2 linked regions of the Skermanella sp. TT6 genome follow. The protein of the gene in region 1 binds, or shares a complex with, the protein of each later gene. Links are inferred from orthologs where the notes say so. Each region holds a gene or a part of one and is shown on either strand. Other genes may lie near its edges.

Evidence for each region.
Region 2: the proteins of IGS68_RS09650 (region 1) and xseA are in contact, whole or in part, in a cryo-EM structure (PDB 8TXR), measured with the Escherichia coli proteins. The link is inferred for Skermanella sp. TT6 from one-to-one orthologs.

The regions. Positions count from the first base shown.
Region 1 is NZ_CP067420.1:2,034,619-2,049,246, reverse strand. Bases 5,796-8,607 are described here. They hold IGS68_RS09650 (exodeoxyribonuclease VII small subunit), read right to left. Parts: upstream 7,422-8,607; coding sequence 7,170-7,421; downstream 5,796-7,169. Other genes in these bases: IGS68_RS09645 (histone deacetylase family protein), read right to left, coding at 7,543-8,472; IGS68_RS09655 (polyprenyl synthetase family protein), read right to left, coding at 6,280-7,146; dxs (1-deoxy-D-xylulose-5-phosphate synthase), read right to left, coding at 5,796-6,251. In the rest of the region: IGS68_RS09675 (hypothetical protein), read right to left, coding at 1-795; IGS68_RS09670 (TlyA family RNA methyltransferase), read right to left, coding at 907-1,647; IGS68_RS09665 (hypothetical protein), read right to left, coding at 1,718-3,817; more of dxs, read right to left, coding at 4,308-5,795; IGS68_RS09640 (sulfurtransferase TusA family protein), read right to left, coding at 8,705-8,932; IGS68_RS09635 (ArsR/SmtB family transcription factor), read left to right, coding at 9,178-9,525; IGS68_RS09630 (DUF423 domain-containing protein), read right to left, coding at 9,527-9,943; IGS68_RS09625 (hybrid sensor histidine kinase/response regulator), read left to right, coding at 10,240-11,844; IGS68_RS09620 (protein phosphatase CheZ), read right to left, coding at 11,862-12,659; IGS68_RS09615 (glutathione S-transferase family protein), read right to left, coding at 12,798-13,745; wrbA (NAD(P)H:quinone oxidoreductase), read right to left, coding at 13,850-14,452; IGS68_RS09605 (LysR family transcriptional regulator), read left to right, coding at 14,598-14,628. UniProt on the Escherichia coli protein: Bidirectionally degrades single-stranded DNA into large acid-insoluble oligonucleotides, which are then degraded further into small acid-soluble oligonucleotides.
Region 2 is NZ_CP067420.1:3,812,827-3,827,599, reverse strand. What follows is about bases 3,918-6,874. They hold xseA (exodeoxyribonuclease VII large subunit), read left to right. Parts: upstream 3,918-4,588; coding sequence 4,589-6,160; downstream 6,161-6,874. Other genes in these bases: IGS68_RS17920 (LpxL/LpxP family acyltransferase), read right to left, coding at 6,198-6,874; purD (phosphoribosylamine--glycine ligase), read right to left, coding at 3,918-4,440. In the rest of the region: IGS68_RS17945 (glycosyltransferase family 2 protein), read right to left, coding at 1-119; IGS68_RS17940 (hypothetical protein), read right to left, coding at 143-1,795; IGS68_RS17935 (Rpn family recombination-promoting nuclease/putative transposase), read right to left, coding at 2,081-3,040; more of purD, read right to left, coding at 3,151-3,917; more of IGS68_RS17920, read right to left, coding at 6,875-7,088; lpxK (tetraacyldisaccharide 4'-kinase), read right to left, coding at 7,078-8,079; IGS68_RS17910 (3-deoxy-D-manno-octulosonic acid transferase), read right to left, coding at 8,076-9,359; IGS68_RS17905 (glycosyltransferase family 4 protein), read right to left, coding at 9,438-10,460; IGS68_RS35610 (UDP-2,3-diacylglucosamine diphosphatase), read right to left, coding at 10,457-11,251; hppD (4-hydroxyphenylpyruvate dioxygenase), read left to right, coding at 11,573-12,652; IGS68_RS17895 (polyphosphate kinase 2 family protein), read right to left, coding at 12,674-13,510; IGS68_RS17890 (maltotransferase domain-containing protein), read left to right, coding at 13,696-14,773. UniProt on the Escherichia coli protein: Bidirectionally degrades single-stranded DNA into large acid-insoluble oligonucleotides, which are then degraded further into small acid-soluble oligonucleotides.

The sequences.
Region 1 (14,628 bases):
ATTGCCGAACTCGGCCTGCATCCGCACCATCCAGAAGCCGGCCGACAACAGCAGCCCCACGACCGCCGCCATCCCGGCCGCGGCGCAGGCCAGGACTCGGTCGCCCGCCCGGCCCGCGGTAGCCAGGGGTGCAGCGACGATCGCCAGCACGAAGGGCGCCAGGGTCAGCTTCAACCCCAGCCCGATCCCGACCACCAGTCCGGCACAGGCCGGGCGCAGCAGCTTCGGCAGGCGCCCCCTGCCGCCGCCGGGCTTGCCCAGCAGGATCAGGAGCGCCCCCAGGAAGAACAGGCTGGCGATGAGGTCGTGGTGCCACGACCCGAGGGTACCCATGGCGGCGGCCGTCCCGAAGCCTGCGGCTGCCAGGAAGCCCGGCAGAAGGTTGGGCATCGCGGAAGATCCCCTGACCCTCGGCCCGAGCGCCAGGCGGGCGCAATGGAACAGAAGGATCACGTTGATGCCGTGGATGGCGCCGAGGGTGAACCCGACGGCGCGCGCCGGCAGGGTTTCCACGCCGACATAGAACGCGATGTCCAGGACGGGGTTGAGGAAGGTATGGAAGACCGCGGGCAGGATATCGTACCCCAGCCGGTCGTTCAGGAAGGCATAGCCGTTATAATAATGATAATGGAGCAGGTCCCAGGCCATGCTCTTGCCCATGTACAGGGACAGGAGCCCGGAGGCCAGCGGCGCCAGCCAGACGAGAACCGGAATGGCGGCATTGGCGTACCGGAAGATTTCCAGGCCATCGTTCTTGCCGCGGCTTGTTCCGCTTGTGGTCGTCTGTGCCGTCATAGGGTGTCCCGGTCTGCTGGCGCTGGGTCTATGGCGCGTCATTTACCGGCAAGGACTCGCCGGCCGGCCGTGTTCATTCTGTGACGCGCACCTCTCTGGAGGGGTGGCCCGTCAGCCCTCCCGGACACCCCCGACGAGGAACTCCCGGTTCCCTTCCGGTCCCTGGATCGGGCTTTCGGTAATACCCAGGACGCGCCAACCGGGTATCCCGGACAGCCAGGCGGAGACGGTGTCGCATACCTCCCGGTGCAGTCCGGGGTCTCGGACCACTCCTCCCTTGCCGACCCGGCCCTTGCCCACCTCGAACTGGGGCTTGATCAGCGCCACCAGCCTGCCGCCCGGCCGTGTCAGGCTCAGCGGCGCCGGCAGTACGGTCATCAGGCTGATGAAGCTGGCGTCGCAGACCACCAGGTCGATCGGCTCGGGGACCTCCGCCGCGGAGAGATTGCGTGCGTTGGTCCGCTCCAGCACCGCTACGCGCGGGTCCTGCCGCAGCTTCCAGGCAAGCTGGCCATGCCCGACATCGACGGCGTAGACCTTGGCGGCTCCACGGGACAGCAGGACGTCGGTGAAGCCGCCGGTCGAGGCGCCGACATCCAGGCAGACCAAGCCTTCGGCATCGATGCCGAAGTGATCCAATCCCTCGACCAGCTTCAGCCCGCCGCGCGACACCCAGGGATGGTCCTGCCCCTTTACCGAGAGCGGAGCATCCCCCGCCAGCATCTGGCCCGCCTTGTCGATGCGCAGCGTGTCGGAATAGACGAGGCCGGCCATGATCAGGGCCTGTGCCTTCGACCGGCTTTCGACGAGGCCGCGTTCGACCAGCAGATTGTCAACGCGCGAGCGCGTCATGCCGGGGTCTTCCTTTCCAAACGAATCTGACATCGCGACGCCGCATCGATAGCAAGCCCGTGGATCGCTGTCAGGGAAGTCTGTCGCGGGACAGCGGATCCAATCGGTATTCCAGCAAACCCAAGCCCAGCACTCGACTGTCGAGGCTCGTCCCGAGCAAGCTCGGGCTTATGGGGTCCTCGGCGACAAACTCCACCTTGATCGCCTGGCCCTTGGGCCGCTTCAGGACGGCGGAAAACTCCGACGGCGTCGGCAATACGTCCCACGTCGCCACCAACGCGCCGTCGGCGAACACCTTCACGCGCTGGGAAGGCGCTGGAGCATGAGGAAACGCCTGGGCCAGGACCGTCAACAGGAAGGTATCGTTTCCGGGTGCGGGCGGCATGATCCAAAGCGTCGCACGCGCGCGCCCCCAGATTCCCCAGCTCTCGTTGGGCCACCAATCCGAGCCGAGAGCCTGTGAACCCTGCTTACCGATTCCCACCTCCATGGGCTGGGCGAGCGGCATTGAAGGCATGGGAATAGATGAGTTGATTTCCTGATCCCACCGAAGAGCGGCAATGTCCAGGCCGCAAAGTCCCTCGATGTCGTGCTTGTCCGCATAATCCTTGACGCGCAGCGCATAGTCGAACCGCGTAGGATCATTGAAGTTCCAGTCAGGCGGGTTGAATGTAGAGACTCCGTTTATGGTTTCGAGATCAAATACTTCTCCGATGAGCATCGCATCGACGTTATGGCTGTACTGCTTCAGCAGATCCGGCTGGCCCGGCGATTTACCTTCACGGGAGACCATGGCTGCGAAGGCCAGGCATTCCGCGGGGGGCGGAGGAAGGTCGGCGAGCCGGCGTTTTTCCTCCATGCCATCGAGCAACGCGACACTCCCGGTGTTCAATTGCTCAACCACCAGCAGCAATCCAAGTCCCACCTGCAGAAGCACGCGGCCCCGCATCTTGAACATGCCGGCCAGCCCGATTATCGCTATCACGGCTACCGGTCCTGCCAGGAAGATGTAGGATCGGACGACGGCACGGGTCGCCTTGGCACCGGGAACCGCCTGATAGATCCAGATCCACAGCGAGTTGCCGCCGATATTGAGCGTCAAGATCCAGAACACGACGACAGCGACGATCGGTGCCCGCAGGACCGATAGGTGCTTCCAGCACCATATCGCGCCGATGACGAAGCATATCAGCAGCACCGGGGGTATCCCGACGACGTGCTCCCCCCTCAAGGGGAAAATGTCGGGATGATGTGCATTCACCGTCCGGACGATACCGCCGTAGAGCAGGTTGTCGGGCCCGACATTGAACAGCGTGAATGGCGCCCCGAGGTATGGCGACACCTGGGAGTAGTCGTGCATCCCCGTCTCGGCCGCGCGAGGAAGATAGAGCTCGAGGAAAGGCATCAGGCTGATCGCCGTGACCCCGAGCAACAGCACCAGGACTAACGCGTGGCGCCGAGCCAGAGCCAGCCCTTGGTAGGCTATCGACCTGCCGACCTGTCCGGTAAAGGGCAAAGCCAAGAGACAGAGAAGGGTGTAGAACGCCAGGAACCATGCCGTGTAGAAGGCGGTGAGCAGCCATGCCGCATAGAGCACGACTGCTGCGGTTCCCCACCCCAGCGCCGCTGCCCGGCTATCCGTGACCAGACCGGACACCATCCGCGCAGCCAGCCACACGAACAACGGCACCAACGACACGGTCAGTATCTGTGCATGGCCGGATTGCAGGAACGCGCCCGAACTGACGGTAAATAGAACCGCCGCCAACAATGCCCAGCCGAAATCCAATCGCAGGATTTGGCGCGACAGTATGAACGTCGCGGAGAACCCGATTATACGGAAAACGAAATTGACCAGCTCAGCGGAGAGGAAAGGATCTGCCCCGGCTCCTCTGAACAAAGCATGCCAGAATCCGAACAGGAAATAGCCGTCATTGTAGGCGAGTGTGCTATCATAAGGAAAGAAGTAGTTCGTCGTGTCCCAGTCGGATAAACCTTTGTAAACATTATTCCAATGCTCAAGAATGCTGATCTGGATTATCCCATCAAGCCGATCGCCGGTCGTTACGGCAAATCCCGTTGCGATCTGGTCCTGAAAAACAAGCACCAAAGACAAGACGAGCGCAATAGCCCATAGAACGCTGCGCACAGCGACATTCTCATTATTCATACTCGAGCTTTCTCGGACAATAAGATCGGAACCCTACCCGATTTGATTAATACCATTAGTCATGATGATGAGATGATTGCGAATGGCGAGTCCTGCCGAATCCATCCCGTGTGATACGGAATGTTTCTTATGCAATGCAATATCCCAAAAGTAGAGCGAACTTGATGCCGCATGACTTCCTGGCCTGCGCAGTTCCATTGCAGCAGACCGGACAGGCCATGTAGTGAAATGGGCCGGCGCGACCTTGCCTACGACGCACCGTAGGGGTCGGGGTAAGCGAATCCCGGATCTTCAGAAGTGATGACGCTCGCGCCCATCACCAGCGAAACCCGGGAGTTGCCGGCTTCGACCTTTTTCAGCTGCTTGCGGGGCGTGCAAGGCGAAGCCCGCTTGTGCGCCGATCGGGCGCGCGGCACCTGCGGCCGTCGCTGCCCGATGCGGCAAGTCGCGCCGCACTCCTGGTCTTCCCGGCACGGCGCCGTGCGCCAGGCTACGCCCGCGCCGCACCCTGTCCGGCCAGCCCCTGGGCGGCCCCGTCGACGCCCATCGCCTTCAGGGCGGTCGCCACGATGTGCCGTGCCGCCAAACCGGCCTCCTCGTACTGCTTCGCGGGCGTATCGTGGTCCAGGAAATGGTCGGGCAACACCATGCACCGGATCTTCATCCCATGGTCCAGCAGCCCGGCCCCGGCCAGGAAGTGCAGGACGAAGCTGCCGAAGCCGCCGACCGAGCCCTCCTCGATGGTGATCACGACCTCGTGCGAGGCGGCGACACGCCGGATCAGATCCTCGTCCAACGGCTTGGCGAAGCGGGCATCCACGACGGTCGTGGACAGGCCGCGCGCCGCCAGGTCCTGGGCGGCGGACATGCATTCCTGCAGGCGGGCGCCGAAGCTCAGAAGCGCCACCTTGCTGCCTTCCTGGACCACGCGGCCCTTGCCGATCTCCAGCACCCTGCCCCGCTCGGGCATGTCGCGGCCGACGCCTTCGCCGCGGGGGTAGCGGAACGCGCTGGGGCGGTCGTCGATCGCCGCGGCGGTCGCCACCATGTCCATCAGCTCGACCTCGTCCGAGGCGGCCATCAGGACCATGTTCGGGAGGCAGCCCAGATAGGCGATGTCGAACGATCCGGCATGGGTGGCGCCGTCGGCGCCGACCAGCCCGGCCCGGTCGATGGCGAAGCGGACCGGAAGGGATTGCAGCGCCACGTCGTGGACGACCTGGTCGTAGCCGCGCTGTAGGAAGGTCGAATAGATCGCCGCGAAGGGCTTGTATCCCTCCGTCGCCAGCCCGGCGCAGAAGGTGACCGCATGCTGCTCGGCGATGCCCACGTCGAACAGGCGGTCGGGAAAGCGCTTGTCGAACAGGTCGAGGCCGGTCCCGGACGGCATCGCGGCGGTCACCGCGACGATCTTGTCGTCGGCCTCCGCCTCCTTGATCAGCGCCTGGGCGAAGACACGGGTGTATGTGGGCGCGTTGGACTTCGCCTTGGCCTGGGCGCCGGTCACGACGTCGAACTTGGAGACGGCATGGAGCTTGTCGGCCGATGCCTCAGCCGGTGCGAAGCCCTTGCCCTTCTGGGTCACCACATGGACCAGGACCGGCCCCGTGTCCTCGGTGTCGCGCAGGTTCTGCAGCACCGGGAGCAGGTGGTCCAGGTTGTGGCCGTCGATCGGCCCCACATAGTAGAAGCCCATTTCCTCGAACAGGGTGCCGCCGGTCACCATGCCGCGGGCATATTCCTCCGCCCGGCGGGCGGCCTGCTTGAGCGGCCGGGGGAAGTGCTCGGCGATATCCTTCGCGAGATGGCGGAGGCTCAGGTACGGCTTCGACGAGATCAGCCGCGACAGGTAGGCGCTCATGGCGCCGACCGGCGGGGCGATCGACATGTCGTTGTCGTTGAGGATGACGATCAGGCGGGACTTGTCGTCGCTGCCGGCATTGTTCATCGCCTCGTAGGCCATGCCGGCGCTCATGGCGCCGTCGCCGATCACGCAGATCACGTGGTTGCGCTTGCCGGACAGCCGATTCGCGACGGCCATGCCGTACCCGGCCGAGATCGAGGTCGAGCTGTGGGCGGTGCCGAACGGGTCGTACTCGCTTTCCGACCGCTTGGTGAAGCCGGACAGCCCTCCCCCCTGGCGCAGGGTGCGGATACGGTCGCGCCGCCCGGTCAGGATCTTGTGCGGATAGGCTTGGTGGCCGACATCCCAGATCAGCCTGTCATCCGGCGTGTCGAAGACATGGTGGAGGGCCACCGTCAGCTCGACCACGCCCAGGCCGGCGCCGAGATGGCCGCCGGTCACCGAAACCGCGTCGATCGTCTCCGTCCGAAGCTCGTCCGCCAGCTGCCGGAGCTGATCGGGCTTGAGCTTGCGGATCTGGGCCGGGACGGTACAGCGATCGAGCAACGGGGTCTTGCTGGGTGCGGTCAATACAACCTCCTTTGGTCAGGCGCGCCGCTCAATGACGCCGCTCAACGACATAGGTTGCGACAGATTTCAGGATATCCGCCCGGCCATCGAAAACATCGAGATGACGGGCGGCCTGGTCGGCCAGCAGGCGCGCCTGGTCGCGCGCCCGCTCGACTCCCAGGATCGAGACAAAGGTCGCCTTGCCGGCCGCCGCGTCCTGGCGCGCCGGCTTGCCCGTAACGGACGGGTCGCCGTCGATGTCGAGCAGGTCGTCGGCGATCTGGAAGGCAAGGCCCAGATCGTGGGCGTAGTTTTGCAGGGCATGCATTTGGGGCGGCGACGCGCGCCCCAGGATGGCGCCGGCGCAGCACGAGAAGGCGATCATCTCGCCGGTCTTGAGCCGCTGCAGCCGGGTCGTGGCCCCCATGTCGAACTGCGTCGTCTCCGCGATCAGGTCGAGCATCTGGCCGCCGACCATGCCGTGCATGCCGGCCGCCCTGGCCAGCGCCGCGACCAGCGAGCACCGGACCTTGGGATCCTCGTGGGTCTGGGGATCGGCCAGCACCTCGAAGGCGAGGGTCAGCAGGGCGTCGCCGGCCAGGATGGCGGTCGCGTCGTCGAAGCGCTTGTGGACGGTGGGGCGGCCGCGCCGCAGGTCCGAATTGTCCATCGCCGGCAGGTCGTCGTGGACCAGCGAATAGCAGTGGACGAACTCCACCGCCGCCGCCACCCGCACCGCGCAGTCGCGGGCGACGCCGAACAGGCCGGCGCTGGTCATGACCAGGAAGGGACGCAGCCGCTTGCCGCCGCCCAGGCATGCGTAGCGCATCGCCTCGAACAGCTTGGCCTCGGTGGTGTCGGACATCGGCAGGAGATGGTCGATTTCCTGCTCGACCAGTTCTGCCGCTTCGCCCATGGCGGAGGAGAGTTCGTTCGCCACTATTCGATCCGCGCGGGTTCTGCGCCGATCGAACCGTCGGCGGCAACGGTGATCCGGTCGACCTTCGCCTGGGCTTCGCGAAGCTTGGCCTCGCAGTGGCGGCGCAGGGCCGTGCCGCGCTCGTAGGACGAGATCGCGTCGTCGAGCTTGGCGCGACCCTCCTCGAGCTGGCGCACGATCCGCTCCAGCTCGCCGAGGGCGTCTTCGAAACTCAGCGCTGCGACATCGGGGGGTATTGCGGGGTCAGCCATCATCCTACCGTCACCAGGGTACCTTGGCGACTTTAGGGCGGTCGCCGGCCTGTCCGCAAGTCCGGCTTGGCTGCCGGACCGCGAAGGCGGACCGATCCCCCTGACGTGGAGGCCCGGCGGATCACGCCGCCATCAGTTCCTGTACGTGCGCGGCGCAACTTGAGGCAAGGGCGCGAATGTCGTACCCCCCTTCCAAGGTGGATACGATGCGTGCACCGCAATATTCGCGCGCGAACTCGCCCAGCTTGCGGGTAACCCAGACATAGTCGTCGTCGACCAGGTGCAGGCTTGCGAGCGGATCGCGGGTGTGCGCGTCGAAACCGGCCGAGATCATGATCAGCTCCGGCTGGAAATGCTCCAGCGCCGGGAAGATCCGGGTCATCATGGCGTGGCGGAATTCCGGGCTGCCCGCCATCTCGGGCAGCGGCACGTTCACGATGTTGTCGGCCACGCCGCGCTCCTCCAGGAGCCCGGTGTTCGGGTACAGATGGGCCTGGTGGGTCGAGGCGTAGAACAGGCCGGGATCGTTCTGGAAGATGTCCTGGGTGCCGTTGCCGTGATGGACGTCGAAATCGATCACGGCGACCCTGCTGATGCCGTGGACCTTGCGCGCTTGCTCTGCCCCGACCGCGACGTTGTTGAACAGGCAGAAGCCCATCGCCCGGGCCGTCTCGGCATGGTGGCCGGGCGGCCGGGTCGCGCAGAACGCGTTGCGCGCCTCCCCGCCCATGACGGCGTCGACGGCGGCGCACACGGCGCCGGCGGCCCGGAGCGCCGCCTCCCCGGAACTGGGGCACAGCACGGTGTCGCTGTCCAGTTCGACATGGCCCTCCGTCGGGATCGCGGCCAGCACCCGCTCGATGTAGGAGATCGGATGGACCCGGGCGAGCTGCTCGATCTCGGCGCGCGGCGCGACGCGGCGGTCGAGGAAGTGGAAAGCCTCGCCTTCCAGCGCCGCCAGGACGGCCTTCAGGCGCTCGGGGCATTCCGGATGCCCGATGCCGGTGTCATGGTCGATGCAGGAGGGATGGCTGAAAAGGGAGGTATACATCGGTCTTCTTCTTTTTCTGAGCGTTTCCCCGCGTGACGGGCATGGTCCCAGATCGCTCCCCGGTTTGCATCGGGAATTTTCCGAATCCAGCCTCACGGCCTACCGCGCATCCTCCCTTGCCGGGGTGGCAGCCCCCGACGGCGAAGGCGCGGCTCTCCCGAGTATCCGCGAACGGCGGCTTTCCCGCCGCAACTATTCCCGGGAAGAGGGAGCGCCATCTTGCCGCGCCCGGTCAACCGGACTTCCGTATCCTGAAGGTATAGACGGCGCCGTCCAGGTCGACCGACAGGAGCTCGTGGCCGGTCGCTTCGCAGAAGGCGGGGAAATCCTTCGTGGCGGCGGGGTCGGTCGCCTCGATCACCAGGACGTCGTCGGGGGCCAGGTGCTTCATAGCCTTGCGGGCGCGCAGCACGGGCAGCGGGCACGTCAGGTCCTTGGCGTCGAGGATGTGATTTGCCATGGCGGTATTCCTTGAATGCTGATGGCGAAAGCTGATAGGAGCGGACCGGCTTACGCCCGGCAGGCGCCTGGCGGCAAGACCGGCCGCGCCGCATCCGGTCGCGTGACTGGCGGAACGGTGAATTGGCTTTACGGAGCCGGCCGGATCGCCGATATGTAACCCTGACTTTAGAATTATCAGTCTATCTCAGCCCTTTTCCATGCCGGTTCCGGGGCGACCGGCGGCAGCGAGAGAACCGCGTCAGTATGACCATAGAGGATCTTCAGGAAAGCGCCCGCGAAGCGAGCAAACTGCTGAAGGCGATGAGCAACGAACGCCGACTGCTGATCCTCTGCCACCTCGCCTTGGGGGAAAAGTCGGTCGGGGAGCTGGAGACGCTGGTCGACCTGAGCCAGTCCGCCCTTTCACAGCATCTGGCTCGGCTGCGCCGGGACAATCTGGTGCGCACCCGCAGGTCGGCGCAGACGATCTACTATTCCCTCCAGGGCGGCGAAGCGGCGGCCGTCATGAAGGTGCTCCACGATCTCTACTGCGCGCCGCAGCCGGACCGGATGGACGTACCGGCGGCCGAGGACAGCGCCGCCGTCGCCTGAGTCACCCGCCCGGGCCCCGCCCTTCGCCGGACATCGTCCAGCGCACCCCCACGGCGGCCAGGGCCAGCCAGCCGACCATGAAGGCCATTCCGCCGACCGGTGCCACGGCACCCAGCGGGCTGGGCCCCTGCACCGCCAGGAGATAGAGCGCCCCGCAGAACAGCAGGGTGCCGAGCAGGAAGCACCAGCCCGCCACCCCGAGCAGCCAGCCCGCCCGCCCCGCGGCCCCGAAGCGGGCCAGCGTCGCGACCCCACCCAGCGCCAGGGCATGCCACATCTGGTATTGCCCGGCGATCCGGAACAGTTCGACCGAACGGGCGTCGGACAGCCCGTGCGACGCATAGGCTCCGGTCGCCACCGCGATGCCGCCGCTCAGTGCCGCCAGCACGAGCCACAATCCGGTGATGCGTTGCGACATAACTCAGAACTCCCGCTTTCCGCCGTCGCCCGCTCCCCGTGCCCTGCCCGCTCGCCATCCATGCGGACGGATATGGCCCGGCGTTTGCTACGACCATAAGGGTGAGCAGCGGCGACAGCTATATCCTTTGGTTTATGCAAGCTGCTTCGCATTTTGCAATTCGAGACGCCGAGCCGAAGACCATGCCCCATCTTTCGCGCATTACGCCAGTCCTCAAGCAAAGCATCGGCGGCCGGTCCGGGAAGATCGACGGCGGGCACCATCCCGCGAAGGCCGGGCCGCAGGGAACCGAGGGGATGTTGGGCGCCCTCATGGCCGCCACGTTCGACGGCATGGCGTTCCTCAAGGCGGTCCGCGACCCGAACGGCCGCGTCGTCGATTTCCGCTGGCTCCTGATCAACGAGGAAGGCGCCCGGCTGATGGGCCGCCGCTCCGCGGACCTGATCGGCCGGCGGCTGACGGCGACATTGCCGGACCTGGTGCCGGGCGGCCTGCCCGACCGGCTGGCCGCCGTCGCCGAATCAGGAGAGGGCGCGCGTTTCGCGGGTCCCTCCTGCGGGACCCGGGCAAGCGTCGAACAGTTCGATTATTCCGCCGTGTCGATCGACGATGGAGTGGCCCTCGGCTTCCGGCCGGCCCGGTCCTTCGGCGGGGCAACCGCAGAGGATGCTCGGCATGCCGAACGCTCCAAGGCCACGTTCCTCTCGCTGATGAGTCACGAGATCCGGACGCCGCTGAACGGGGTGGTCTGCGCGCTCGACCTGCTCGCGGAGGGCGTCGCGCCGGAGGACCGCGACGCCTTCATGGAGACCGCCCGCAACTCGGGCAGGGATCTGGCCCGGGTCATCGACGAGATCCTGGATTTCGCGAAGCTGGAGAGCGAGCCCGTCGAACTGCTGGACTGCCCGTTCCGCCTTACCGACGTGGTGGCCGCGGAGATCGACGCGGTGATCCGGACGGCCGAGGCGAAGGGGCTGACCATCGCCTGCCGGACCGACGCGGCGTTGTCCCGGACCGTACGGGGGGACCGCCAGAAACTGGCCAGGATCCTGCGGAACCTGCTGTCCAACGCGATCAAGTTCACCGAAGCCGGGGGACTGGCCGTGGCGCTGGAGAGCGCCGCCGGGTCCCTCGGCCCGATCGCCGGCGATGCCGCGGGCGACCGGGGCGGCGAACTCGTATCGTTCGTGCTTTCCGTGACCGACTCCGGCATCGGCATCGATCCCGGCTACCGGGCAAGCCTGTTCGAAGCTTTTTCCCAAGCCGACTGGTCGATGAACAGGCGCTACGGCGGTTGCGGCCTGGGACTCGCCGTCGCGAGCCGGCTCGCCGCGGCGATGGGGGGCCGGCTGACGGTGCTCAGCGAGCCGGGAACCGGCAGCAGCTTCCGCCTTCACCTGACGATGCGGGCCGCCGATGGCCCGGGAACGTCGCCGGCCTCCACGTCGGGCACGGTTCGGCCTCTCCCGGCGGGGCGTCAGGCCGCGGCACCCGGTCCCGCATCCGGGGGCAACCGGCCGAAGATCCTGCTGGCCGATGCCAGCGAGGCCAGCCGCCTGGTGACCGGCCTGATGCTGATGCGCGCGGGCTTCCTGGTCCATACCGCGACCACCGGGAGGAGCGCGGTCGACGCGGCGGGCAGGACGCTGTTCCAGGCCGTCCTGCTCGACATGGCGATGCCGGACATGGCAGGGCTGTCCATGGCCTCGTCCATCGGAGCCCCCGGGGGAGTCAACGCGGGAACGCCGATCATCGGCATGACGGCGCATGCCGACGCCGCGGAAGCCGCCCGCTGGCGCGCCGCAGGTCTCGGCGGCCTGCTGGTGAAGCCGTTCCAGAAACGCGACCTGCTCGAAATGCTGGGAATCTGCATGGGAGGCTCGGCCCTTGCGGCCGAGTGAGGGCTGCGCGCCCCCGATCAGCCGAACAGGGCGTCGATTTCCGCCTGGCTGATCGCCTTGCCCTGGAGTTGCGGTCCGTTCAGCAGCTTCGCCTCATCCGCCACCGGGACCTCGACCGACGCCGGCAGGTTCGCGAAGGCCTCGGCGCCCCAGGTCTGAATCATGTTGACGACCCGCTCCTCGATGAAGTCGAGCGTCCGCACGACCTTGCCGATCCGCTGGCCGGTAATGTCCTGGAAGTTGCAAGCCTCGAAGATGCTCACGACGGCCTCCATGATCCCGTCGAGGTCGGCCTTACCCTCGGGATCGTCGGTCTTGGCCTTGAGCTTGACCGCCGTCCGCTCGATCAGTTCGGCGGCGCTCAGCACGCCGTTGGTTGCATGCTCGGTGGCGCTGACGATGGCCGCCAACTCCTCCCCGGCGACCACCAGCCTGTCCTGTTCCGCCTTGGGATGACGCAGGGCCGCGATCTCGATATGGGTCGCCTGGATGCGCTGCTGCAGGTCGGCCACATCCGGTCCAGGGGCGGGGGCCGGTCCAGGGGCGGGGGCCGGTCCAGGGGCGGGGGCCGGTCCGGGAGCGGGGGCCGGTCCCGGCGCGGGGACCGGCTCCAGCACCGGCTGGAGCGCCGCCAACTCGTCGAGCCGCCGCTCGATCCGGTCGATCGCCGCCATCAGCTCCGCGGGCGTGGCTGTCGGAACGGGAACCGGGACAGCAAGCTCCGGCTTAGCGACGGTTTCCAGGTCGGCCGACGCCCCGTGCCGGAAAGGCAGGCCTCGGCGTTGCAGTTCTGCGGTGAATGGCTTGGCCGACATGCCGTCGATCTCTGCGAAGCTGGTGCGGGACAACAGGGGCAGAGTATCGACGTATACACTTTATCGAAGGTTAACACGTCGCATGCGAAACGTCGCATTCCGGTTGAACCGCAGCGCTCCGGATCCTTTGGAACCGTTTCAGGACCGGTCTCGGTCGTGGGGAGCGCCATAGTCCAGCGCCGGCCCCTTCGGCACGATGCCTGTCGGGTTGATGGTCTTGTGGCTGCCGTAGTAGTGCCGCTTGATGTGCTCGAAGCTGACCGTATCCGCCACTCCGTCCACCTGATAGAGCTCGCGGAGGTAGTTGGACAGGTTCGGATAGTCCTCGATCCGGCGCAGGTTGCACTTGAAATGGCCGACATAGACCGCGTCGAACCGGACCAGGGTGGTGAACAGCCGCCAGTCGGCCTCGGTCAGGCGGTCGCCGGCCAGGTAGCGCTGGCGGCCCAGGCGCTCCTCCAGCGCGTCTAGCGCCTCGAAGAGCTGGTCGAACGCACGCTCATAGACGGTTTGGTCCGTCGCGAAGCCGGCCTTGTAGACCCCGTTGTTGACCCGGTCGTAGACATAGGCGTTGATCTCGTCGATCTCGCCGCGCAGATCGGCCGGATAATAGTCGGACGAGGGATCGCCGAAGGCGTTGAATTCGGTGTTGAGCATCCGGATGATCTCGGCCGATTCGTTGTTGACGATCGTCCGCTTCTGCTTGTCCCACAGCACGGGCACGGTCACCCGGCCGCTCATGTCGGGCTTCACCTCGGTGTAGACCTCGTAGAGGAAGCGCTTGCCGTTCACCGGATCCGCGCCGGGAGCCAGTTCCCAGCCGTTCTCCAGCATCAGCGGCTCGACCACCGAGACCGAGATCGCGTCGTCCAGTTTCTTCAGCTTGCGGAAGATCAGGGTCCGGTGCGCCCAAGGACAGGCCAGCGAGATATAGAGATGATAGCGTCCCGGTTCGGCCTTGAAGCCCGACGAGCCGTCGGCCGTGACCTGGTCGCGGAATGCGCTCTCCTGCCGCTTGAAGGCCCCTCCCGTCGATTTCGTGTCGTACCACTGGTCGTGCCAGCGTCCGTCGATCAGCAAACCCATGGTGGTCTCCTCCAGCGTTGCGTTGCGTTGCGATCCGGTACCGTGCCCCCGGCCGGACCGGGAGCACGGGTCTTCAACATCAGCCGTGCAGCTTTGCTGCGGTATCAACCGTGCAGCTTTGCTGCGATCTCCGCGACGTGCCGGCCCTGGAAACGGGCGCCTTCCAGCTCGATCGCGCTGGGCTGGCGCGAGCCGTCGCCGCCCGCGATCGTGGTCGCGCCGTAGGGCGAGCCGCCGGCGATCTCGTCCAGGGTCGTCTGGCCGGCGAAGCTGTAGGGCAGGCCCGCGATGACCATGCCGTGGTGGAGCAGCGTGGTGTGGAAGGACAGGATGGTGCTCTCCTGCCCGCCGTGCTGGGTCGCGGTCGAGGCGAAGACGCTGCCGACCTTGCCGATCAGCTTGCCCTGCGCCCACAGGCCACCGGTCTGGTCGAGGAAATTGCGCATCTGCGACGCCATGTTGCCGAAGCGGGTCGGCGTGCCGAAGATGATGGCGTCGTAGTCGGCGAGTTCCGCCGGAGTCGCGACCGGGGCTGCCTGGTCCAGCTTGACGCCGGCCTTGGCCGCGACTTCCGGCGGCATCAGCTCGGGTACCCGCTTGACCGTCACCTCGGTGCCGGGAACCGAGCGGGCTCCTTCGGCGACCGCTCCGGCCATGGTTTCGATGTGACCATAGCTGCTGTAGTAGAGGACCAGGACCTTCGCCATGTCTCGTCTCCCTTCTGGGTGGATCCGTCGGCACCGGACAACCGCGCCGACGCCACAACAGGTAACGCGTTGCGTTGGACCTGATAATCGCTGATAATCTCACTTCATTGTTCTGCAAGACGCAACAATACGGCGGGTTGGACGCATGGACCGGCTGGACGACATGTGCGTGTTCA
Region 2 (14,773 bases), 1.8 Mb from region 1 along the record:
CCCGTCAGGCCGGGTAAGGCCGCCTCGAGCGAGCCGCCGTCCGGAGCGGCCACGGCGACGGGGGAGCGCTTGGCTGCCGGGCTGAGATCCTGGCTGGCGTCGGAGAACTGGTCTATCAATTGTCACCTGATGACGAAGTAATTCACTGTCGATCCACCGTCGGCCGCCGGACCGCGCAGAAACTGTGCGGTTCGCCCAGGTTGTTGTGGATCACCTGGCAACTTTCCCAATCGAGCGTCAATCCGTAGAACGCCGCGGCGTCGGCCGCAATATCGGTATCCGGGACCGTCGCGATCATAAAGTAATCTCCGCGATGGTCCATCACCCTACGCCGAAGCACTTCAGAATACCCGTTGTCGGTCGAATCGGGCTGGACGAAATTGCTCTGCAACCTCACGAAGGGGATCTGCGGCGGAAAGGAGGGGATCAGGTGGCCAACCGGCTGGTACCCGCCGATCAGCACCATCGTCCGGTCCGGATCGGGGATCACGGGCATGTCGAATTCCACGACGTTGCTTGTCCAGGCAGACCGCCCCCAGGTCCCCCAGACCGTCGTCGCCTGGAGGACGGCCAGCACCGAGGCCGTGACGGCGATACGCACGGCGCGGGACAGCGGAAGCACTCCGAGCGCCAGGACGATGCAGAGGGGGGCCAGCATCTCGAGCGGGACCGCGTACCGGTAGATGCAGAACATCCAGGCCCAGGCCGCGTAGGAAAGCGCCGCCACCGTCAGCAGCCAGCGGGCGATGCCGGGCCGGGAGAGGGCATGGGACGCGCCGGAGCGCCGGGACGCCGGGGCGGCCAGGATGCCTGCCAGCGCCGCTACCGGAAACAGGACGTAAAGCGTCAGGATCCGGTGGTCCCGGAAGGCGATCTCTCCGGCGACCTCCGGATCGGCGCTGATCCTGAACGGAAGCGTCAGTCTTTCCCAAACGGATTTCGGCTGATAGGCCAGGTCCTTGTAGTCGCTGATGGCGCCCAGGGGCGACCGGAAGATGTTGTTGTAATAGGGGTGCAGGGGATTGCCGTGGGTTTCCCACAGGAACCACATCCAGTGCCCGGACAGCAGCGCCACGGCCGCGACGACGCCCAGGCCGCAGGCCACCGCCAGCAGCAGCCGGCGGCCGGGAGCGGCGGGAGCGGCCAGGAAACCGAAACAGACGCCGATGCAGTAGATGACCGAGGGCTGCTTGAGTCCCATGGCGGAGCCGACGAGAAGGCCGGACAGGAAGGCGAGGCTAATGGCCGCCCGCCGGGGACCGGCGAACAGGCGGTCCTGCGTCCGCGCGATCAGCGCCAAGGCTCCCAGGAAGCCGAGTCCGACGGTGCTGTCATGGAACGTGGTGCCGAGCTGCGCCACGCTTCCGCCGCCCAGCACGCCGACCAGTGCTACGGCACCGGCGGCCCAGACCTTCCGCACCGGATCGTCGACCAGGAGAACGGTCCGGGCGAGGGCGAACAGCAGGACGAAGTTAAGGCTCTGGACGAAGGCCAGCACGCCGTAGGCGACCGGGGCGGGCACCGCGTTGCCGAGCAGGAAGAACGGAATGTCGAGCGTCGGGTTGTAGAAGCTCGGCGTCTGGGCCGGCACGACATCGAAGAAGAAGCGCCCGTTGAGGAAGCTATAGGGATTGTACCAGTGATAGTTCCTCAGGTCCCAATTGGCATCCTGCCCCAGGGACAGGTTGAGCAGAACCATGCCGAGGGGAACGGCGCAGGCCAGCGCCAGGGCCGTCAGCCTTGCCGTCCGGTCTCCCGCGCGACGGGCCGGCGTGATCGGGATCGAAAGCGTCAAGGGAACCGGCATGGAATGGTTGGGCCCTGACGGGCGAAGGCACTTAGTTACCCGCCGGTTGCCGCGCGATCAAGTTTGCCGTAGGTCGGCCTCGGCCGAAGGCCGACGCCGACATCGTGGCCGGAGCGTTGACGCAGGGTGTCGGCGTTCGCCTCGACGGGCGAAGGCCGACCTACGCCACTCCGCTCCGCAGAACTCATCAAAATCACTTTGCAGCACCACTAGTTACCCGCCGGTCACCGCGCGATCAAGGCTCCGCGGCGCAGGGACCCTTTCCGCCGGAGCTCAGCCGGGCCGGAGATCGGGAAAGACGTCGGCGAGTGACCGGGCTTCCATCAGGCAGTCCATGTAGGCGTCGAGCTGATCCATGGTCGCCGAGGCGATCAGGTCATCGATATCGGCCGGCAGGTCGCCGAACCGGCGCCTGAGCTGCCGCGACAGCATCTCCGCCTTCGCTTCGGCTTTGCCTTCGGCCCGCAGTTCGCGCTCCCAGATCTTGATCCGCTCCGACAGCATGTCCTGAACCTCCCCTAGTCCCGACGGGACCGCCACCGGCCCGTCCCCGCCAACCAGCGCCGCCACGGCCTGGGCCACCACCTCGCCGAAGGCCAGCTTCAGCGAGTCGTGGTCGGCATGCCCCTGGAACCAGCCGATCACCTCGCCGACCAGTCCGGGCAGCTCGGCGGGCCGGGTGCAGGTCTCGATCCGGAAGAGCAGCGCCACCAGCCCGTCCTTCCGGGCGAGGTCCTCGGCGCCGAGCCTGCCCTCGTCGATGAGATGATAGCGGATGCCCGGCTGCCAAGGCCAGAGCGCCGCGTCGGGGGCCAATCCCATCAGGCCGGCGGCGTCGAGCGGCGCGTTCCATGGGGCCTCGCCGTTGTAGAGCACCACCGGCAGCACCGGCGGCAGGGGCGAGCCGGGCGGCAGCTTCAGCTCCCGGATGAGATGCTGCCACAGCAGGCCGACATAGACCATGACCCGGATCGCCATCCACCAGTCGGAGCGCGACTGGAACTCCAGCATCAGGTAGATGTGGACGACCTCGCCGGACAGGGTCGGCACGCGCCAGATCAGGTCGCCCTCCCGCCGGCGGCCGTCGCGGGCGTGGAACTTGGCGTTGACCCGTTCCATTCGGGTGAAGTCCAGCCCGGCGGCGACGTCCTCCGGCACGAAGCCGCGGATCAGCTGCTCGACCATCAGCGGGTGCGAGAAGAGGCGGTGGTACAAGCTGTCGGAGGCGGGCATCGGGGCGGGTATCCCGTGGGATGGAACAGCCCCTCTCTGCATGCGCCCGCAACCTTGCGCAAGCGGGCGACGCGGCCCGCGACCCTATGCCCCGGGGAGAAGGAGGCGACTCACCCCCGCCCGACCGCGCGCCAGCCGATGTCGCGGCGGCAGAAGCCTTCCGGCCAGCTGATCCTGTCCACCGCCTCGTAGGCCAGGGACTGGGCTTCGCGCACCGTCGGGGCGATGGCGGTCACGCCCAGCACCCGGCCGCCGTCGGCCAGGACATGGCCGTCGTCCGACAAGACGGTGCCGGCATGGAAAACCGTGACGTCGGGCAGGGCGCCGGCCTCGTCCAGACCGTGGATCTCGGTCCGGCGGGCATAGTCGCCGGGATAGCCCTTCGCGGCCATGACGACGCACAGGGCCGTGTCGTCGTACCAGCGGAGCTGGAAGTTCCTGAGGACGCCGTCGCGGGACGCGATCAGGGCCGGCAGCACGTCCGACATCATCCGCTTCATCAGCACCTGGGTCTCCGGGTCGCCGAAGCGGGTGTTGTACTCCAGCAGCTTCGGCGCCGGTCCCTGGGCCGAGTCCACGATCATCAGGCCGGCATAGAGCACGCCCTTGAAGGGCCGGCCCTCGGCCGCCATGCCGCGCACGGTCGGCTCGATGATCTCCCGCATGACCCTGGCCTCCAGCGCCGGGGTCATCACCGGCGCGGGGGAATAGGCGCCCATGCCACCGGTGTTGGGTCCGGTATCGCCGTCGAACGCCGCCTTGTGGTCCTGGGCCGAGACCAGGGGCAGGGCGGTGGTGCCGTCGACCAAGGCGAAGAAGCTGGCCTCCTCGCCCGCCAGGAACTCCTCGATCACCAGTTCGGCGCCGGCATCGCCGAACCGCGACTCGACCATCGCCTCGTCGATCGCGGCCAGCGCCTCCTCGACGGTGCGGGCGATGGTCACGCCCTTGCCGGCCGCCAGTCCGTCGGCCTTGACGACGATGGGAGCGCCGCGCGAGTGGACGAAGGCGCGGGCCGACTCGGCGTCGGTAAAGCGGCCGTAGGCGGCGGTCGGAATGCCGTACTTGGCGCAGAGATCCTTCATGAAGCCCTTGGAGCCCTCGAGCGCCGCGGCTGCCGCGGTCGGGCCGAACGCCTTGACGCCCGCGGCCTCCAGCCGGTCCACCAGGCCAAGCACCAGCGGCTGCTCGGGCCCGACGACGACGAAATCGACGTCGTTCTCCGTCGCGAAGCGGACCAGGCCGTCGAGGTCGTCGGCCTTGATCGCGACGCACTCGGCCTCGCGCGTGATTCCCGCGTTGCCGGGTGCGCAATAGAGCTTGTCGCAGAGGGGGGACGCCGCGATCGCCCAACAGAGCGCGTGCTCGCGTCCACCCGAGCCGACCACAAGTACCTTCATGAGCCTCTTGTCCTCTACGACGTCCTTTTGAAGCCCTGTTTCCAGGGCGTGCTTTCGGAGCCCTGTTTCCAGGGCGGGGGCCTTACAGTCTTGTTGCGAAGGCGAAGGCTTGTATCATGCCGACGCCATGACACAAGACCAACCCCTAATGGATCGCGACCCGGTCCCCGGCCGCCCCGGCTCGAACCTTGCCGAGTTCACCGTGACAGAATTGTCGCGGGCGCTGAAGCGCACGGTCGAGGAGTCCTTCGGCTATGTGCGCGTCCGGGGCGAGGTTTCCCAGCCCAAGCGGCACGGATCCGGCCACGTCTACCTGCGCCTGAAGGACGAGACCTCGGTCATCGAATCGGTCTGCTGGCGCGGCACCGCCGCCAAGCTGGCCGTCCGGCCCGAGGAGGGGATGGAGGTCATCTGCACCGGCCGCCTGACCACGTATCCCGGCCGGTCGCAGTACCAGCTCGTCATCGAGAACATGGAACTGGCCGGCGAGGGCGCGCTGCTCAAGCTGCTGGAGGAGCGCAAGCGCCGGCTGGCCGCGGAGGGGCTGTTCGATGCGTCGCGCAAGCGCCCCCTGCCGTTCCTGCCCGGGGTGATCGGGGTCGTCACCTCGCCGACCGGGGCGGTGATCCGGGACATCCTGCACCGACTCGCCGACCGCTTCCCGCGCCACGTGCTGCTGTGGCCGGTCGCCGTGCAGGGGGAAGGGGCGGCGGGCCAGGTCGCCGCCGCGATCAAGGGGTTCAACGGGATCGCGCCGGGCGGGCCGGTGCCGCGTCCGGACCTGATCATCGTGGCGCGCGGCGGCGGGTCGCTGGAAGACCTGATGGCCTTCAACGAGGAGATCGTGGTGCGTGCCGCAGCCGACAGCGCGATCCCGCTGATTTCGGCCGTCGGGCACGAGACCGACACCACGCTGATCGATTTCGCGTCGGACCGGAGGGCACCGACGCCGACCGCCGCAGCCGAGATGGCGGTGCCCGTCCGGGCCGAGCTGATCGCCCTGGTGCTCGAATTCCAGCGCCGGCTGCATGGCGGCACCGGGCGGATGATCCTGGAGCGGCGGAACCTGGTGGAGGGTCTGGCGCGCGGCCTGGGCGATCCGCAGGCGCTTCTGGAAGGTTGCGTCCAGCGGCTGGACGACCGCTGGGAACGGCTCGGCATCGCGGTCGCCGGCACGATCGAGCGCCGGCGGACGCGGGTCGCCGAACTGGGCGCCAAGCTGCGCCACCCGCGCGAGGTGATGACGGCGGCGCGCGGGCGGCTGCAATCGGAGGCGCGCGCGCTGGGCGCGGGCCTGCGCCATGTCGTCGCGGCGGAGGAAAGCCGGCTCGGCCGGATCGCCTCGCGGCTGACGCTGCTGCCGATCCGCATCCGGGTCGGTGACGGCGACAGGAGGCTGGCGGAGCTGGGCGAACGGATGGACGCCGGCTATGCCCGGCTGGTCGCCGAGCGGGCGAGCCGCCTGAAGGCGGGTGCCGCTTTGCTGGAGAGCTATTCCTACCGAGGCATCCTGGAGCGCGGGTTCGCCCTGGTGACCGACGGTGCCGAGCAGCGGGTCACTTCCGCCGGCGACGCGAAGGCCGGCATGCCGGTGACGCTGGAATTCCATGACGGCAAGGTCGATGCCGTCGTCGGGAGCGGCGGGCTGGCGCGCAGGGCGGAAACGCCGAAGCAGCCGCGCAAGACGGAAGCGAAAGCCAAGCAGGGGTTGCTGTTCTGAACGTTGGCCGGCTCGATCCGGCCAGCACCCGGCCGGCTCAGTCCGGCCAGCGGCGGTGGAGCCACAGCCACTGCTCGGGCCGGGCGCGCACCCATTCCTCGACCAGGGCGTTGATCCGGACCATCATGGCTCGGATGTCGGCTTCGCGGTCGCCGGTCGTCGGCACGTCCATGGGCGGAAGCACGGTCAGCCGGAAGTTCGCCCCGCCCAGGCGTTCAGGTACGGCGGGGACGATCGCGCAATCGAACCGGAGGGCGAGCTGGGCGATGGCCGGCGCGGTCATGGCGTCCCGGCCGAAGAACGGGATCGGGATGCCGTCGTTCATCTTCTGGTCGATCAGCATGCAGACGCTGCCGCGGTTCTTCAGCGTCGCCATGACCTCGCGGGCGCCGTCGCGGCCCTTGGGGACGAATCGGCTGCCGGTGACGGCCCGGACATGGTCGATCAGCCGGCCGGCGGCCGGGTTGTTGGGGCGGCGGTAGACGGCCGTGACCGGCAGGCCATTGCGGGTCGCCCCCATCAGGTTGATTTCCCAGTTGGCGATATGGGCGGAGAAGAAGAGCGTGGGCGTCCGGGTCTCGGCCATCCGCCGGATGGTCTCGGCGCCGATCACCTCGGTCCGGTGCCAGACTTCGTCCAGGTGGGCGTACTCCGCCATCACCCGGCCGAGATTGTCCCACATGCCGCGCAGGATCTCGTCCTGGCGCCTCGGCGTCTCGTCGGGCAGCGCCCGCTGGATGTTGCGCAGGGCCTTGCGCGAGGCGCGCAGCCTGGGGCCGACGGTCCGGCCGATCCATCCCCCAAGCCCGGAAGCGGCGTCCAGCGGCAGGACCGCGAAGATGCCGTAGACCGCGTACAGGACGGCAGCTTCGAGCGGATATCCCAGGTAGCGCCGGCGCAGCCGGGCGAAAGTCGTTCTAGTGGACATCGGGAACTGCGGACGGGATCGGGGAGGGGGCGTAGCGGGACAGCAGCAGGGCGGGTGCGGACGGATCGTCCCAGACGACCGACACCGGCACCACCCGGACCATCGCGCGGGCATCCGGAGGAAGCCGCACGGCGTCCTTCGCGGTGGTGACCAGGGATGCGCCGAGACCGGCGGCATGTTCGACCAGGCGCATCACCTCGTCCGGCAGATAGGGATGGTGGTCGGCGAATGCGACCCTGCCGACGATCCGGGCTCCCATGTCGTCGAGCGTCCGGAAGAACTTGGCCGGCCTGCCGATGCCGGCGAACGCGACCACGGGCTGGCCGCGCAGGGCCCGCGCGGTCGCGGGATCGGGCTCCAGGCGGGCCTGGAGAAGGGGAAGGCGTCCGCCGACGCGCCGCGCCACGCCGGCGGTGTCGCGGCCCAGCACGACCACCGCGTCGGCCCTCGCCAGCCCGCTGTCGACCGGCTCCCTCAGGGGACCGGCCGGGATGGTGTGGCCGTTGCCGAACCCGGCCCCGCCATCGACCACCAGGATCGACAGGTCTTTCTCCAAGCGGGCGTTCTGGAAGCCGTCGTCCATCACGATGATCTCGGCCCCGGTCGCGGCGGCGCTCCTGGCTCCGGCCAAACGGTCGCGGGCCACCCAGGTCGGGCGGGCCTGGGCCAGAAGAAGCGCCTCGTCGCCGACGGCGGCGGCGTCGTGGCCGGTAAGGTCGACCAGGACGGGGCCTTTCTCCCGCCCGCCGTAGCCCCGCGTCAGGAACCGGACTTCACGGGTTCCCAGGAGGGCGGAGACGGCCAGCGCCACCGGAGTCTTGCCGGCGCCGCCGGCGACCAGGTTCCCGATGCAGATGACCGGAACCCCGGCAGGCTCGGGATGGGCCGACGCCCGGCGGGCCCGGCCGACCGCGGCGAACAGGCGCCCGGCCGGCGACAGCAGGCGCGATGCCATGCCGGGCGGCGCATACCAGAAGGCCGGTGTCTTCAGGGGCATGGAGCGACGCCGGCGGCGGCGAGGGTGGGGACCAGGGCGTCGAGCACGGCATCGACCACCCGCCGGTTCCGGTCGGCCACGGCCGCGGCGGCCGTCGCCAGCCGCGACCGCTCGGCGTCGTCGGTCAGCAATCGGCCGACCTCCCGGGCCAGTCCGTCGGCGTCCTGCACGGTCACGGCGGCATGGTCGGCCCGCAGCTGGGCCGCCACTTCGGAGAAGTTCGTCATGTAGGGACCGTGGATCACGGCGCAGCCGAGCTGGGCCGGCTCGACCGGGTTGTGGCCGCCGATCGGCACCAGCGATCCGCCGACGCAGACGACGGGCGCCAGCCGGAAGAACAGCCCCAGTTCGCCGACGGTGTCGGCGACATAGACCTCGTGCCCCGGGCCGGGCAGGTCGCCGGCCGAGCGAAGCGCCCGGCCGAGGCCGCGTTCTTCCAGCAGGCGGGAGACTTCGCCGCCCCGCTGGGGATGGCGCGGGACGATCACCGTCAGAAGGCCGGGCAGGCGGTCGCGCAGGGCGGCGTGGACGCCGGCCGCCACGGCCTCCTCGCCGGGATGGCTGCTCGCCATCAGCCACGAGGGCCGGCCGCCGAAGGCTTCGCGCAGCCCGGCCAGGGCCGCGGGGTCGGCCGGCAGGGGCTCGGCGGAGAATTTCAGGTTGCCGACGCAGCGCACGTCGCGGGCACCCAGCCGGCGCAGCCGGTCCGCCTCCGTCTCCGTCTGGGCCAGGCACAGGCCGAAGGTGCGCAGAAGCGGCCGGATGAAGCCCGGCACCCGGCTCCAGTTGCGGAACGATCCGGCGGACATCCGGGCATTGACCAGGGCCGCGGGAATCCGGCGACGTCCGATCTCGCACAGCAGGTTCGGCCAGATCTCGGACTCGATCCAGAGCGCGAGGTCGGGCCGCCAGTGATCCAGGAAACGCCGGACATAGGGCATCCTGTCCACCGGCACATACTGGTGGATCGCGCGGTCGGGAAGGCGGCGCGCCATCAGGTCGGCCGAGGTGACGGTGCCGGTCGTGACGAGCACGGTGAGGTCCGGATACCGTTCCAGCAGCCGGTTGATCAGGATCAGGACCGACAGGGATTCCCCGACGCTGGCGGCATGAAACCAGGCGAGCCGCCCGGGCGGGCGATCCGCGGAGGCGCGGCCGAGCCGTTCCGGGGCCCGGGCCGGATCTTCCTTTCCGGCTGCACGGCGGCGGGCGAGATACAGCCGTATCGCGGGCCCGCCGATTTCCGTCAGCCCGCGATAGATCGTCTGCAACATCTGAGAACGGTGACCAGTCCGGCGTGAAAAAGCGCGGCACCTTACCACGATCGTCGGGGAGGGCTAAGGCTTTTCGACTTAGGACTGTACCAATCGGTCCGAACAGCTCAAAGGCTTGAGGTTGTTGATGAATTGTTCGGCCGAGGCGCGCCAGGACCAGGCCAGGGCATGTTCGCGGCAGCGTTCCGGGGGAATGGCGAGGGCGGAGTTGACGGCCTTGCCCAGATCCTCGTCCAGGCAGCCGACCGCCGCGCCGTCCAGCACGTCGAGCGGTCCCGGCACCGGAAAGGCGGCGACCGGCACGCCCGACGCCAGCGCTTCGAGCAGGACGAGGCCGAAGGTGTCCGTCCGGGACGGAAAGACGAAGACGTCGGCCGCGGCGTAATACTGCGCCAGCTCTTCCCCGTGGCGGGCGCCCGCGAACTTCACGCCCGGATAGCGCCGGCGGTACTCCTCCAGTTGCGGGCCGTCGCCGACCACGTATTTGGTGCCGGGAAGATCCAGCCTGAGGAAGGCCTCCAGGTTCTTCTCCACCGCGACGCGGCCGACATACAGGGTGATCGGCCGCGGATCGTCCAGGAAGGCTTTGGACCGCGGCCGGAACAGCTCGGTATCCACCCCGCGGGACCAGCGGCGGATGTTGCGGAAGCCGCGGGCCTTGAGCGCGTCCTCGATCGACTGCGTCGCGACCATGACCGCGGCGGCCGGGGCATGGAAGCGCCGGACGACCGCGTAGCTCAGCGCCAGCGGTACCGGGGCGCGGTCCCGGACATACTCCGGAAAGCGGGTGTGATAGGCGGTCGTGAACGGAATGCCGTTCTTCAGGCAGTAGCTTCTGGCGGCGAACCCCAGCGGCCCCTCGGTCGCGATGTGGATGGCGCCGGGGTTGGCGGCCTCGATCATGCGGGCGAGCTTGCGGCCGGCGCCGAGCGCCAGCCGGATCTCCGGATAGCTGGGCAGCGGAACGGTCCGGAAGCGGTCCGGGCCGATGATCTCGACGGCGTGGCCGAGTTTCTCCAGCTCTTCCCGAATGGTCGTCAGGGTGCGGACGACGCCGTTGACCTGGGGGTACCACGCATCCGAAACGATCAGTATCTTCACGCTGCCGCCCTGGCTGAGACCTTGACTGGCAGCAAGCGACGTGAAGCCGCCCAGTTTATGATTTCCAGCTCGCCGCTCTCGTGCTCGACGAGAGCCGTGCAGGATTCGACCCAATCTCCGTCGTTGCAATAGAGCACCCCCTCCATGGGACGCATTTCGGCGCTGTGGATATGCCCGCAGATGACTCCATCGACGTTGCGGCGGCGCGCCTCCTCCGCCAGCGCCTTCTCGTAGTCGCCGATATACTCGACGGCGTTCTTGACGCGGTGCTTCAGGTAGGCCGAAAGGGACCAGTACGTGAAACCCAGCTTTCGGCGCACATAGTTGAACCAGGTGTTGATCCCGAGCAGCGCCGTATAGGCGCCGTCGCCCAGGTGGGCGAGCCATTTGGCGTATTTGACGACGGCGTCGAACTGGTCGCCGTGGATCACCAGGAGCCGCCTTCCGTCGGCCGTGGTATGGACCGCATCCTCGACCACGGCGACCCCGCCGAAGTTCAACCCGATATATTCCCGGAACGCCTCGTCATGGTTGCCCGGGATGTAGAAGACCTTGGCGCCCTTGCGCGCGCGGCGCAGAAGCTTCTGGACCACGTCGTTGTGGGCCTGCGGCCAGTACCAGCTGCGCTTCAGCCGCCACCCGTCGACGATGTCGCCGACGAGATACAGGTACTCGGACTCGTGACAGCGGAGGAAATCCAGAAGAAGGTCGGCCTGGCAACCGCGGGTTCCCAGGTGAACGTCCGAGATCCAGATGCTTCGATAGTGCCGCACACCAATGTCTGGCTGCATGCGCCGGCTCCTCTAGGGCTTGCGAAGTCGGCGCCGATATACATCTAAATAGAGGTCGCTGACAATGCATCGGTGAGACGAGATTTCTCCAGCAGTGTAATCTTATTATTTTTGTAATGTTGATGCCTTTGACCTGTAACAATCCAGGAAAACTACATAACTCTATAAATCATTTTGGGACTCATTGCCGCAGCCGCGATGCGTACCGGACCCGGCGCGCGCCGGATCGAGGAAATTTCGGCGGCGGGCAACGGTCCCGCGCCCCATATGGCTAAACAGGTCTTTCTTGCTCTGCCTGAAAAGCCATTAGGGGAGGAAACCATGCCGAAGCCAGACGGCCGGATCACCGACCAGAACCCGATGGGCACCGACGGGTTCGAGTTCGTCGAGTACACCGCTCCGGATACCAAGGAACTGGGCGCCCTGTTCGAACGGATGGGGTTCACCGCCGTGGCGCGCCATCGTTCCAAGGACGTGACCCTGTACCGTCAGGGCGGAGTCAACTTCATCGTCAACGCGGAGCCCGACAGCTTCGCCCAGGCCTTCGCCAGGGTCCACGGCCCCAGCGTCTGCGCGATCGCGTTCCGCGTCGCCGACGCCGCCCATGCCTACAGGAGGGCCGTCGAACTGGGCGCCAAAGGGGTGGCCGGCACCGCAGGGCCGATGGAGCTGAACATCCCGGCGATCCAGGGCATCGGCGGCAGCCTGATCTATCTGGTGGACCGCTACGGCGACCGCAGCATCTACGACGTCGATTTCGAGTTCGTCGAGGGGGCGGAGAGCGCGCCGAAGGGACTCGGCCTGACCTCGATCGACCACCTGACCCACAACGTGCATCGCGGCCGGATGACGGAGTGGTCCGACTTCTATACGAAACTGTTCAATTTCCGCGAGATCCGGTATTTCGACATCGAGGGCAAGCTGACCGGGCTGAAGTCCAAGGCGATGACCAGCCCCTGCGGCAAGATCCGGATCCCGATCAACGAATCCTCCGACGACAAGTCGCAGATCGAGGAATATCTCCGGGCCTACAAGGGCGAGGGCATCCAGCACATCGCGCTGGCGACCGAGGATATCTACGGAACGGTCGAGCTGGCCCGCAGCCGGGGCGTGGAGTTCCTGGCGCCGCCCCCCGACACCTATTACGAGATGCTGGCGGAGCGGCTGCCGGGACACGGCGAGGACGTGGAGCGCCTGAAGCGGGACCACCTGCTGATCGACGGCGCGCCCGGCGGCGGCCTGCTGCTCCAGATCTTCACCAACACGGTGATCGGGCCGATCTTCTTCGAGGTGATCCAGCGCAAGGGCGACGAGGGGTTCGGCGAGGGCAATTTCCGGGCGCTGTTCGAGAGCATCGAGCGCGACCAGATCCGCCGCGGCGTGCTTCAGGAAGACGGGTGAGGGGGCGGGGGAGCCGGCTCCCTAAGCCTCCTTCAGACCGCTGAAATGGACGCCGAGCATCTCGGCGGCCGCGTCGATCACGGCGGGATCGACCGGCGGCGGCGCGATGTTGACGTCCCTGCGCAGGGCCTGGGTGATGATCTCCAGCGAAGCGACCCTGGCATGCCACTTGCTGTTCGCGGCGATGGCGTGCCAGGGGACGGCGAGGGTGGAGGTCTTGTCGAACATGTCCTCGGCCGCCCCGACATAGTCGTCCCAGCGCGCCCGGTTGCGCAGATCCTCCTCTGTCAGCTTCCAGCGCTTGTAGGGGTTGGTCAGGCGTTCCCGGAAGCGGTCGAGCTGTTCCTCCTGGGTGATGTGGAAGAACAGCTTCACGATACGCACGCCGTCGTCCACCAGCAGGCGCTCGAACTCGTTGATCTCGTCGTAGGCGCGTTTCCATTCCTTGGGCTTGGCGAACTCCTGGACGCGCTCGACCAGCACCCTGCCGTACCAGGAGCGGTCGAAGATCGCGAAGGTGCCGGGGCCGGGCAGGCGCTGCCAGAAGCGCCACAGGTAATGCTGGCCTATTTCCTCCTGCTTGGGGGCGCCGATCGGCCAGACATGGAATCCCCGCGGATCGAGCGGTTCGGTGATCCTGCGGATGGCACCGCCCTTGCCCGCGGCGTCCCAGCCCTCGAACACCAGCACGGCCCGCCGCTTCTCGTGCCAGTAGGTCTGCTGGATGTGGAGCAGCTCGGTCTGGAGGGCGTCGAGCCGCTTCTCGTAGGCCGCCTTGTCGGCGAAACGGTCGCCGTCCTGGACCAGCTTGTCCAGGCGGATCTTCGACTTGTCGGGCTTGATCTCGGTGCGGCTCATCTGGGTCGTCTCGTCTGCGGCGGGAGGGCTTGTGCGGAGTTCAACGCGTGGAACCATAGTTCGGTCGCATCGGTTTAATCCGCAACCGGCGGGCAGGGGGCAGGCGGCCGGAGCGTGGAACCACGCCGTGCCGGTACCGCCGCCCGAAGCTACCCGCGAAAGTTCAACGTTGCGAGGATGGGCTAGTGACTCTCGGACCGCGGATCTACAATCTTTTCCCGCTGCTGGTCGGCTCGGTCCATGATTGGTCCGGGCATCTGGCGCGCATCGCCGGAATGCAGTTCGACTGGGTCTTCCTCAACCCCATCCATTACCCGGGGTTCTCCGGCAGCCTCTACGCGGTCAAGGACCCGTACCGGCTGCACGATCGCTTCCAGGGCGGAGCGTCGGAACACCCCGACGACCTGATCCGGGGCTTCTGCCGGAACGCGCGGGAGAAGGGCCTGCGGGTGATGCTGGATCTGGTGGTCAACCACACCGCCAAGGACGCGGTCCTGGCCGAGCAGCATCCCGACTGGTACCGCCGCGAGGCCGATGGCAGCCTCTACAGCCCGCGCGCGGTCGATCCGGTCGATCCGAGCAACGTCACGATCTGGGGCGACTTGGCCGAGCTGGACTACGAGAACGAGCAGGCCCGCGCCGGGCTGGTCGAGTACTGGGCCAACTATGTCCGCCACCATGTCGGCCTGGGCGTCAAGGGCTTCCGCTGCGACGCCGCGTACCAGGTGCCCGCCTCGGTCTGGCGGGCGCTGATCGACGCCGCCCACGAGGTGGACGGCGAGGTCGAGTTCTACGCGGAGACCCTGGGCTGCACGATCGAGCAGGTCGATGCGCTGGGCGACGCCGGGTTCGACTATCTGTTCAACAGCGCCAAATGGTGGGACTTCCAGGCCCCCTGGCTGCTCGACCAGTACAACCAGTTCCGCCACATCGCCCCGTCGGTCGCCTTCCCCGAGAGCCACGACACCGACCGGCTGGCCGCCGACGTGGGCAGCCAGGACCGGGAGCGGCTGGCCGCGCACCTGAAGATGCGCTACCTGTTCTCGGCCTGCTTCTCCTCGGGCGTGATGATGCCGGTCGGCTACGAATACGGCTTCACGCGCAAGATGGACGTGGTCAAGACCACGCCGGAGGACTGGGAGGAGCCGAAGGTCGACATCAGCCAGTTCGTCGCCGACGTGAACGCGATGCGGGCCGCGACGCCGGCCTTCAACGTGGAAGGCCCGCAGTTCCGCATCACGGCCCCGCACAGCCCGCTGGTCG